DNA from 2 places in the Rhizobium sp. FG96 genome. Region 1 is predicted to be linked to the other one. Evidence: predicted binding sites of a transcription regulator. Region 1 holds the regulator's gene; the other holds the start of a gene.

Region 1 (5,063 bases):
CGACAGTTCCTTCTTGAGGACGTGGAAGACTTCCGAGCCCATGCGGACGGCTTCGCGGATCGAGTCGGCGCCAACCGGCAGGATCATGAATTCCTGGAAGTCGATCGGGTTGTCGGCATGCGCGCCGCCGTTGATGATATTCATCATCGGAACCGGCAGGAGGTGAGCGGAAGCGCCACCGACATAGCGGTAGAGCGGCAGGCCGGCGGCCTGGGCAGCAGCCTTGGCGACAGCAAGCGAAACGCCGAGGATGGCGTTGGCACCGAGACGCGACTTGTTCGGCGTGCCATCCAGCTCGATCATGATGTTGTCGATCTGGATCTGGTTTTCGGCATCGATGCCGCCGATGGCGTCAAAGATTTCCGTGTTGGCGGCTTCGACAGCCTTTTCGACACCCTTGCCGAGATAGCGCTTTCCGCCATCGCGAACTTCGACGGCTTCATGCGCGCCGGTCGAAGCGCCCGACGGAACAGCCGCACGGCCCATGCTGCCATCTTCGAGATAGACGTCGACTTCGACGGTGGGGTTGCCACGGCTATCGAGGATCTCGCGGGCGATGATATCGGTAATTGCAGTCATGGGTTTCTTCCTGCTCGGTGGGTGGATAAATCGTTTGAAATCGTCTTAGTCGAAGGCACGCAGATTGCAATGGCGTTTTCACAGCCGTTTTTGAGCCGCCTAACATGCCTTCGTTTCAGGCCACCTGCGTGGCCTATTACAAGATCATGTCAGCCTTTTGAATGTCAGGCCGACTTTGCGATCGCATCGAAGGCCAGAAGCTTTTCGAGAAGCCGCGGCATATCCTTCAGATAGACCATGTTAGGGCCATCCGACGGCGCATTGTCAGGATCTTGATGCGTCTCGACGAAGACGCCGGCAACGCCGACGGCGACGGCCGCACGCGCCAAGGTCTCGACGAATTCGCGCTGGCCGCCGGTAGATCCGCCCTGCCCGCCCGGCTGCTGCACGGAATGCGTGGCATCGAAGATCACAGGCGCGCCCATGGCCGCCATGATCGGCAGCGAGCGCATGTCGGAGACCAGCGTGTTGTAGCCGAAGGAAGCGCCGCGCTCGCAGAGCAGGATGTTCGGGTTGCCCGTCTCGTTCAGCTTGGCGAGAACATTCTTCATGTCCCAGGGCGCCAGGAACTGCCCCTTCTTGACGTTGACGGCGCGGCCGGTCTTGGCCGCAGCAACGAGAAGGTCGGTCTGGCGGGAGAGGAAGGCCGGGATTTGCAGGATGTCGACGACGGTTGCGACCTCTGCACACTGCTCCTCGGTATGGATATCGGTCAGAACCGGGAAGCCGAATTCTTTCTTCAGGTCAGAGAAGACTTCGAGCGACTTTTCGAGGCCGATGCCGCGCTGCGCCGAAAGCGAAGTGCGGTTCGCCTTGTCGAAGGAAGACTTGTAGACGAGGCCGATGCCGAGCTTCTTGCAGAGTTCGCTCAGAACACCGGCGATCATGAAGGCATGTTCGCGGCTTTCCATCTGACAGGGGCCAGCGATGATCGACAGCTTGCCGTCATTGGAAAAGGTAACGCGGCCAGCGCCTTCGCCGACGGCGACTTCTGCATTGGTGTTGCTCATTGGGTCTCCTCGAAGGCGAAGATCGCGCCTTGTCCCGGCGCCGGCTTCACCAATAGACGATTGTTCGTATTCACGTAGGTGATCCCGTTAGCAGCCAAATGCGCCGCTGTCACGGCCAGATCAGCGACCGCAAAGACGATTGCCCGCGCCCGCAGGCCGTTATCGGTGCCGAGCGGCTCGACATCGAAATAGGCCTCCATCCCTTCTTCGGAATAGATAGCGATCCGGACATTGCTGAGGGCGAAGGAAAGGCCGAAGGCGGCCTCACTGGGCGCCACGCCGCCGCTTGCCGTCTGCAGCAGCGACGCGAAGGCATCGGGTTCGTCTGCGCTCATTGCAATCTCGACGATGCCGAGAACGCCGTTGGCATGAGTCTCCAGCGCCTTGCGATCGGCCGGAAAGGCGTTGATCCGCTGGCAGGCGAAAAAGAAGACATCGGGCGCCCTGAGATCAGCGGCAAAGGCGAGCTTGAAGGCGCCGGTCGCCTGCGTTCCATCGGGCATGACGATAGGGCGCGAGAACTCCACCATGTCACCGCCGCTCAGCTGCGCGCCATCATAGGCGGCCTTGTCCGCATCGGCATCGTCAGTGCCGAAGACGACTGCCGAAAAGCCATCATCGCCGCAGCGGAAGCGGAAGGCCTGATCGCGGGCGATGAAGCTGTTGCCTTTCGCGGCAGCCACGTCGCACTCGCCCTGGCTCGCGATGCCGAGCGGCTCGAGATAGGTCTTGTCGGAGAGAAAGACGCAGGCATTCTCCGTTCCGAACGGATGACGGCCATTGGCGGCGACGGTGAAACCTAGACGGCCGAGTCGCTCGCGGGCGAAATCGATATGGGTGACGGGCAGTACCAGATGATCGAGCGGATGCGTCATGGCGGTTCCCTCCGATGAAGCCGGCAGAGATTTGCACGCCGCGCCGGGCAAAGCGCAAGCGCGGATAACCAATCCGGCAAAGAAACTTTCAAAAATGACGAAAAATGATGGGAAGTTTTACCAATATTTAGGCACTTGCGGAACACATATGGAACATATAGTGTCCGTTCTGGCTTTGTTTCACGAATCTGGGGAAAGACTTCGATGCTGACGCGCAAACAACAGGAGCTTCTCCTCTTCATTCACGAGCGGATGAAGGAGTCCGGCGTACCGCCGTCCTTCGATGAAATGAAGGATGCGCTCGACCTCGCCTCCAAGTCCGGGATCCATCGCCTGATCACGGCGCTCGAGGAGCGCGGCTTCATTCGCCGCCTACCGAACCGCGCCCGCGCACTCGAAGTCATCAAGCTGCCGGAGGCCTACAGCCCCAGCATCCAGCCGCGCCGCGGTTTCTCGCCGAGCGTCATCGAAGGCAGCCTCGGCAAGCCGCAACCCGTTGCGCCGCCGAAGCCGGCGAACGAAGACAATAGCAGCTCGATCTCGGTTCCCGTCATGGGCCGCATCGCCGCCGGTGTGCCGATTTCCGCGATCCAGCAGAATACCCACGACATCACCGTTCCCGCCGATATGCTCGGAAACGGTGAGCACTATGCGCTTGAAGTCAAGGGCGACTCGATGATCGAGGCCGGCATCTTCGACGGCGACACCGTCATCATCCGCAATACCAATACCGCCAATGCCGGCGATATCGTCGTCGCCCTTGTCGACGATGAAGAAGCAACGCTGAAGCGCTTCCGCCGCAAGGGCGCATCGATCGCGCTCGAAGCAGCCAACCCGGCCTACGAGACCCGCATCTTTGGACCTGATCGCGTCAAGGTTCAGGGCAAGCTTGTCGGCCTTATCCGCCGCTATCACTAACGGTGATCTCATCACCGTTAAAAGTGCCGCTGCGCCAATCATAGGCGCGGTGGCGGGTCCAGGGGCGGTCGAGATCCTCGAAGGATCCGGTGACCGCTGCAGCGCCTCCATCAAAGCGCAGTTCGACAGAGCCTGTCTTTCTTAAAGTAGCGCCGGTGAAGAGCAGCGCGCCAGAGCGGCAGCTTTCAAGCCGCAGGCGCACGGGTGTGACAACGATATCGGATGCATCGCAGGCGGGGCCGAGGTAAGCGGCATTGTCGATGACCGTCAGCACCGAGCCGTTTCCAAGCTTTGCCGTGCACCAGGCTTTCTTTGCGCAGGAAAACCGCTCTTCCCTGGCGTTCACCGCAATGGCGCTCTGCGCTTCCTGCTCTTGCGCTGGTGTCAGCTTTAGCCTTTCGCCTGGCGGCGCGGTGGGGACCGATGCTGATGTGATGAAGATCGGCTCGCGATGGCTGTCCAGCACTAGCGCCCGTTTCCACTGGTCGAAGATGAAACCCGGCGGGCGCTCGCGATTGGTAGCGATTGCACTGGAACCGACGATCCCCGCCATGCTGCCGTCCTCAGCAATGACGATCTTCGGTGGCGGCTTTTCCGGAAGCGTGACAACAGTCAGCGTCGATAGGACCATGATTGCCGTGCCTATATGCCTCAGCCGGGTGCGCAGCAGGGTCAATAACAGGAAGCCCGCGACCGCGGCCGGGAAATACCAGGCAGGCAATCGGCCGACGCCGATATCACCGCCCCAGGACGAGACGGTCTTGGCGATCGCGATCACTAGATCGAGACCGAAGCCGACCACCTGCCAGGCCCAGGCATCCAGCCCAAACGGCATCAAGAGCATTGCAAACAGCCCGGCCGGCATGATGACGAAGGAGATGACGGGCATGGCTGCGAGATTGGCAGGCAAGCCATAGGCCGTCAGCCGGTGAAAATGCTCGATCGAAAACAGTGCCGTCGAGAAGCCGCCGATGACGGAGGTGAGCAGGATGCCACCGAAAAAGCCGGCTGCGGCTGACATGAACCTGACGAGGCGCAATTTCGCAAATGGCTTGTCGCGCGCCGGCCGCTCCTTCCAGAGCGCATAGCCGGCGACCAGCGCCAGCGTCGCGGCAAAGGACATCTGAAAGCTCGGCCCCATGATTTCTGAGGGCGAGATGGCGATGATGATCAGTGCCGAGAGCGCCACATTGCGCAAACTGATCGACGGCCGGTCGAAGAACACCGCCGTCAGCATGATCGCCATCATGATGAAGGCGCGCTCGGCGGAAACTGCGAAGCCGGAAATCAGGAAATAGGCGGTGACGGCCGCAAGCGCTCCAGCGGCCGCGATCTTCTTGACCGGATAGGCCTGGGCGACAGACGGAAACAGGCTGAGCAGCGTGCGGAACCCAACGAAGAAGATGCCGGCAGACAGCGCCATGTTGAGGCCCGATATGGCGATGATATGCGCGAGGCCTGATTGCCGGAGTGCCTCCGTAGTTTCTGCCGAAATCGCCCGCCGCTCGTCGGTGACGAGCGCGGCTGCGAACGCGCCGGTATCGCCGGGCAAAATGCCCCTGATGCGATCGCCGATGCCGCTTCTCAGCCGGTAGAGCCACTCGAAGACGCTATCGGTCAGCGAATGCTCGTCTGCCGCCCCCGGCGTCACCGCCGTTGGCGCCCCATAGAAAAAGCCATT
Region 2 (5,063 bases), on a different contig from region 1:
GTGAGACCGATGTCGTCCAGGCCGTTCAGCAGGCAGTGGCGCTTGAAGGCGTCGAGGTCGAACTTGATCGAGCCGCCGTCCGGGCCGGTGATCTCGAGGTTTTCGAGGTCGACGGTGAGGATGGCGTTGGATCCGCGCGAAGCGTCGTCCATCAGTTTGTCGAGATCTTCCTGGCTGACCTTGATCGGCAGGATGCCGTTCTTGAAGCAGTTGTTGTAGAAGATGTCGGCGAAGCTGGTGGAGATCACGCAGCGGATGCCGAAATCGAGCAGTGCCCACGGGGCATGCTCGCGCGAAGAGCCGCAGCCGAAATTGTCGCCGGCGACGAGGATCTTGGCGTCGCGGTAGGCCGGCTTGTTCAGCACGAAATCGGCGTTCTCGGAACCGTCTTCATTGTAGCGGGCTTCGGCGAAGAGACCCTTGCCAAGGCCGGTGCGCTTGATGGTCTTCAGATAGTCCTTCGGAATGATCATGTCCGTGTCGATGTTGACGACGGGCAGGGGCGCGGCAACGCCGGTGAGCTTCACGAATTTATCCATGACCTAGGCTCCAAATTCAGCGGATGTACTTTCGTTGATCAGCATCTAGTCCAGTTTCCCGCCGAAATGAAGGAGAATCTTTCCAAAATGACGGCTGCGCGGCGTTTCACGCAGCCTGACCACTTTGCATAGGCGGCTATTTGGATGCTGCGTTGAGGCCCCATACGACGCCAAAGGGGTCGCGCAGCTGGCCGTAGCGATCGCCCCAGAACATCAGCTCGATCGGCATGACGACTTCGGCGCCGGCGGCCACTGCGCGGTTCCACCAGGCATCGATGTCGTCGATGACGAGCTGGATCGCAAAGCCTTCGTGACCCTTGAAGGGATGGCCGTATTCCGGATAGGCATCCGACAGCATCAGCGAGCTGCCGTTGATATAGAGATGCACATGCATCGTCCGGCCCTTCTCGTCGGCCGGCACGACATAGGCCTCTTCGGCGCCGAATGCCTTCTTGTAGAATTCTGCGGCCTTGAGCGCGCCGTCGACTGTCAGATACGGCAGCAGGCCATTCTTGACCGGCGGCATCTTGGCGGGTGCGGTTTCCATCGTGCTCATGTTCTTCCTCCGTCTCCTGATTTTGAAGGTCCGGCATCGAGGCCGTCCGCCTCAAGGACGTGAAGGTAGAGCGGGAGCCGACAGCTCCATAAAGAATTTTTCGTGAAGGCTTGGTGGCCGGTGCGATCAGAGATCGATGATCGTACCGCGGCCGTCGTTCCAGATGCGCATTTCGCGCTGCTGGGTCTGGGCCTTGGCGCGCACCGGAGCCGGTTTCATCTTCAGCGACAGGGCGCGTCCAACCATCAGCACGGTCAGGATGCCGCCGACGGCGAGCGTGACCGAGAAGGTAAACAGCGCAAGAGCCACAAACACGGTGACGCCTGCCAGCATGAGGAAGATGGAACGGATATTCTGCATAATTCTAGACCTCTCTTCGAAAGGAATGTGGTCCTTGATTTCCTTCTGTGCAAGGCAAGCGTGGCTTTTTGTTGTCTTGTCAGCCTTCACAAAGCTTGGCACACATTCGTGATGAGCCGAAATTCCCCCGCCCGTTCCCTTAGCCTGCGCCGCTCGGTGCTCAGCGTTCCCGCCATCAATGCCCGCGCATTGGAAAAGACCCATGTGCTCGATTGCGATGCCGTCATCTTCGATCTGGAGGATTCCGTCGCGCCGGAGAAGAAGGATGAGGCGCGGGCAAACCTGAAGGCGTTCTTCGCCGGCCCGGCGCTGGCGGGCAAGGAGAGGATCATCCGCATCAATGCCCTCTCCTCCGGCTTCGGCCCTGCCGATATGGAACTGGTGCGGGCTCTCGAGCCGGATGCGGTGCTGCTGCCGAAAGTGGACGAGCCGCAGGATGTGATGGCGATCAGCGACATGCTTGGCGATGCCGATGCCGCGGAAACGCTGCGGATTTGGGCGATGATCGAGACGCCGCGCGGCATCTTGAATTCGGCGGCGATCGCCGAGTTCGGGCGGACAGCCGGGTCGCGGCTCGATTGCTTTGTCGTGGGCTTGAACGACCTGCGCAAGGAAACCGGCGTTCTGCCGCAGCCGGGGCGCACCTATCTGGTGCCGTGGCTAATGCAGGTGATCCTGGCCGTCAGGGCCTATGGGCTCGATGCGATCGACAGCGTCTTCAACGATTTCAGGGATGCGGATGGCTTCGAGGCGGAATGCGCCCATGCCCGCGCCATGGGTTTCGATGGCAAGATGCTGATCCATCCGGCGCAGATCGAAAGTGCAAACCGGCATTTCGGGCCTGACGACGCCGCCATCCGCGAGGCCGAAGAGATTATCGCTGCCTTTGCCGATCCTGCGACTGAAGGTCTCAACGTCATCAATTCAAACGGCCGGATGATCGAGCGCCTGCATCTTGTCCAGGCGGAAAGTCTGGTTCATAAATCCCGCCGCATTGCTGAACGGAAATCATGACATGAAGCTCTACCGCCTTCTGACCGGCCAGGACGATGCCGCATTCTGCCACCGCGTAACCGATGCCCTCAACAAGGGCTGGTCGCTGCAGGGCTCTCCCTCGGTCACCTTCAATGCCGAGACCAAGCAGGTCATTGCGGCCCAGGCGATCGTCAAGGACGTCGAAGGCAAGGACTACCACCCGGATATGAAGCTCTCCGAGCAGTAAGATTTACCGGTCGGCCGCCTCTTCGGCGCTCGCCTCGATACGCTCCATGTCGTCATCGCTGAGGCCAAAATGGTGGCCGATTTCGTGGATGAGGACATGGGTGATGATATCGCCGAGCGTTTCGTCGTTCTCGGCCCAGTAATCCAGGATCGGGCGGCGATAGAGGCGGATGCGGTTCGGCAGTTCGCCGGTTTCCATCGTGAACCGTTCCGAAATGCCCCTGCCCTCGAAAAGGCCGAGCAGGTCGAATGGCGTTTCCAGCGCCATGTCCTCGAAAACGTCGTCGTCCGGGAAATCTTCGATCTCGATCGTCAGATTGGCGGTAAGCGAACGGAATTCATCCGGCAGGTGGCTGTAGGCCTCCATCGCCAAGGATTCAAATGTGCTGAGCGTCGGAGCATGGCGATCGCGCCAATCCTCGCTCTGGTCTATGCGGGCCATCAAAAACCCCTTTCTCTGCCGCCCATATAGAACCTTTGTGAAGGATTTTCGAGTGTGGAATCAATGGCAGGAATAAATTCACAACAAACGGCTGTTGACTCTTCCGGCAAGCTCTGGAATCCATAAGAACATAACAGGAACAATTCTGATCTGGAGTGAACGTCATGGCACAGACGGCCGTGACGCGCGAGCGGCTTTTTGCGCTCCGCGAAACCATTGCAAAGCTTGAAGGAAAACCGGTGCCGGCGCTTGCGGCAGCCGAACAGGAAGCGCTGGGTAAGGGAAATGCACCGCGAAAGAGGGATGAGACACCACGGTTTTCCTTTGGCATACCGGAGCTGGACGAGGCGCTCGAAGGTGGATTGCCGCTCGATGCACTGACAGAAATCCGCACGAAGATGTTTCTCGATGCTGGCAGCAGCAGCGGATTTGCGCTGGCGATCGCCGCAGCTTTGCAGCATCGGTCCGAGGAAAAAAATCCCGTCCTCTGGATCGCCGACAAGGTCAGTACGATCGAGGCAGGGGTGCCCTATGCCGTCGGGCTCAAGGATTTCGGATTGCGGCCGGAGCTTTTCCTGCATGCGAGCCCCAGAAAACTGGAGGATGCGCTCTGGCTTGCGGAAGCGGCGCTGGAAAGCGGCGCCTTCGTGACGACGATCCTGGAAATCCGCGGCAATCCGAAATCCTTCGGCCTTGCCGAGAGCCGGCGCTTTCATCTTCGGGCGAAATCGGCCGGCCGCTCCCTGCTGCTGCTGCGGCAATCAGGAGAGGAAGAGGCAAGCAGCGCACATTTCCGTTTTCTTGCCCGGCCCGCCCCTGCGCGGGAACGGACCCTGCCGGATGGTTCGATGCTGGGCGGTAGCATCGGCAATCCGGTCTTTCATCTCACCCTGGAGAAGAGCCGCAATCCGGCCCCCCTCTCCCTCTTCCTGGAGTGGAACCCCCATGACCGCCAGTTTCTCCCTGTCGAACAGCCAGTCGTCACTCGCTTTCCAGAGCAGCGGGCAGCGCATTCTGGCGCTGTACTTCCCGCATCTTTCGACCGACAGGATCGCCCGCAAGCGGTGGGGCCTCTCGTGGCGTTCGAAAGGGCGTCCTGAGGCCGCTCCGATCGTCTGCTCGGGTCGCTCCGACAACACAATGCGGCTGACGGCGCTGGACGAGAAGGCGGAAAAGCTCGGCCTCAAGAAGGGTCTCGGCGTCGCCGAAGCCCGCGCCATCCACCCGATCATCGATGTCGTGGAAGAAGATGCGCCAGCCGACAAACGCCTGCTCGAGGCCGTCGCCGACTGGTGTGACCGCTATACGCCGCTGGTCGCCCTTGACGGCAAGGACGGGCTCTTCCTCGACATAACAGGCTGCTCGCATCTCTTCGGCGGCGAGCGGGCGATGCTGAAGGATATCCTGTCTCGTCTTGCCGGCATGGGCTTCGATATCCGCGGCGCGATTTCCTCGTCACCGGGACTATCCTGGGCCGTCAGCCGTTTCGGCGAAGGCGGGGTGATTGCGGAGGACGAGGCGGAAGCGGTTCTCGAGCCCCTGCCGGTCATGGCGCTGCGGCTGGATGTATCGGTCATAGAGGCATTGCAGAAGCTCGGCCTGCGCTATGTCGGCGATCTTATGCAGGCGCCGCGCGCGCCGCTCACCCGCCGCTTTGGCGGCAGTGTGCTTTTGCGGCTCGATCAGGCATTGGGGCATGACGAAGAACCGGTCTCTCCCCGCCTGCCGGTCGCCAGCCTGTCGGCCGAACGGCGGCTTGTTGATCCCATTGCCGCCGAAGAAGAGATTATCGCTCTTGCCAGCCAGGTCGCCCATTGCCTGAAGCCCTCCTTTGAAACCCAAGGCGTCGGAGGCCGGGTCTTCGAGCTGGTCCTGTTCCGGGTGGATGGATGCGTCTTTCGAATTTCTGCGGGGGCGTCCCGGCCTTTGCGGGATCCGCAGCGCA

The links. Region 1 encodes LexA, which represses DNA repair genes until DNA is damaged. Its sites were predicted from a motif close to TGTTCNNNNTGTGTTCNG; they were not measured.
Region 2: the regulator LexA is predicted to act here: its motif matches at 3,243-3,260, upstream of ACODR6_RS10235 (ImuA family protein).

Annotation. Positions count from the first base shown of each region.
Region 1 is NZ_JBMDIL010000021.1:55,972-61,034, forward strand. It holds gene eno (phosphopyruvate hydratase) at 1-579, opposite strand, end outside; gene kdsA (3-deoxy-8-phosphooctulonate synthase) at 744-1,589, opposite strand; gene ACODR6_RS30375 (VOC family protein) at 1,586-2,464, opposite strand; gene lexA (transcriptional repressor LexA) at 2,669-3,382, shown strand; gene ACODR6_RS30385 (ComEC/Rec2 family competence protein) at 3,363-5,063, opposite strand, start outside.
Region 2 is NZ_JBMDIL010000004.1:367,642-372,704, reverse strand. It holds gene leuD (3-isopropylmalate dehydratase small subunit) at 1-539, opposite strand, end outside; gene ACODR6_RS10260 (VOC family protein) at 676-1,095, opposite strand; gene ACODR6_RS10255 (hypothetical protein) at 1,222-1,455, opposite strand; gene ACODR6_RS10250 (HpcH/HpaI aldolase/citrate lyase family protein) at 1,567-2,469, shown strand; gene ACODR6_RS10245 (DUF1737 domain-containing protein) at 2,471-2,677, shown strand; gene ACODR6_RS10240 (metallopeptidase family protein) at 2,681-3,118, opposite strand; gene ACODR6_RS10235 (ImuA family protein) at 3,283-4,218, shown strand; gene ACODR6_RS10230 (Y-family DNA polymerase) at 4,259-5,063, shown strand, end outside.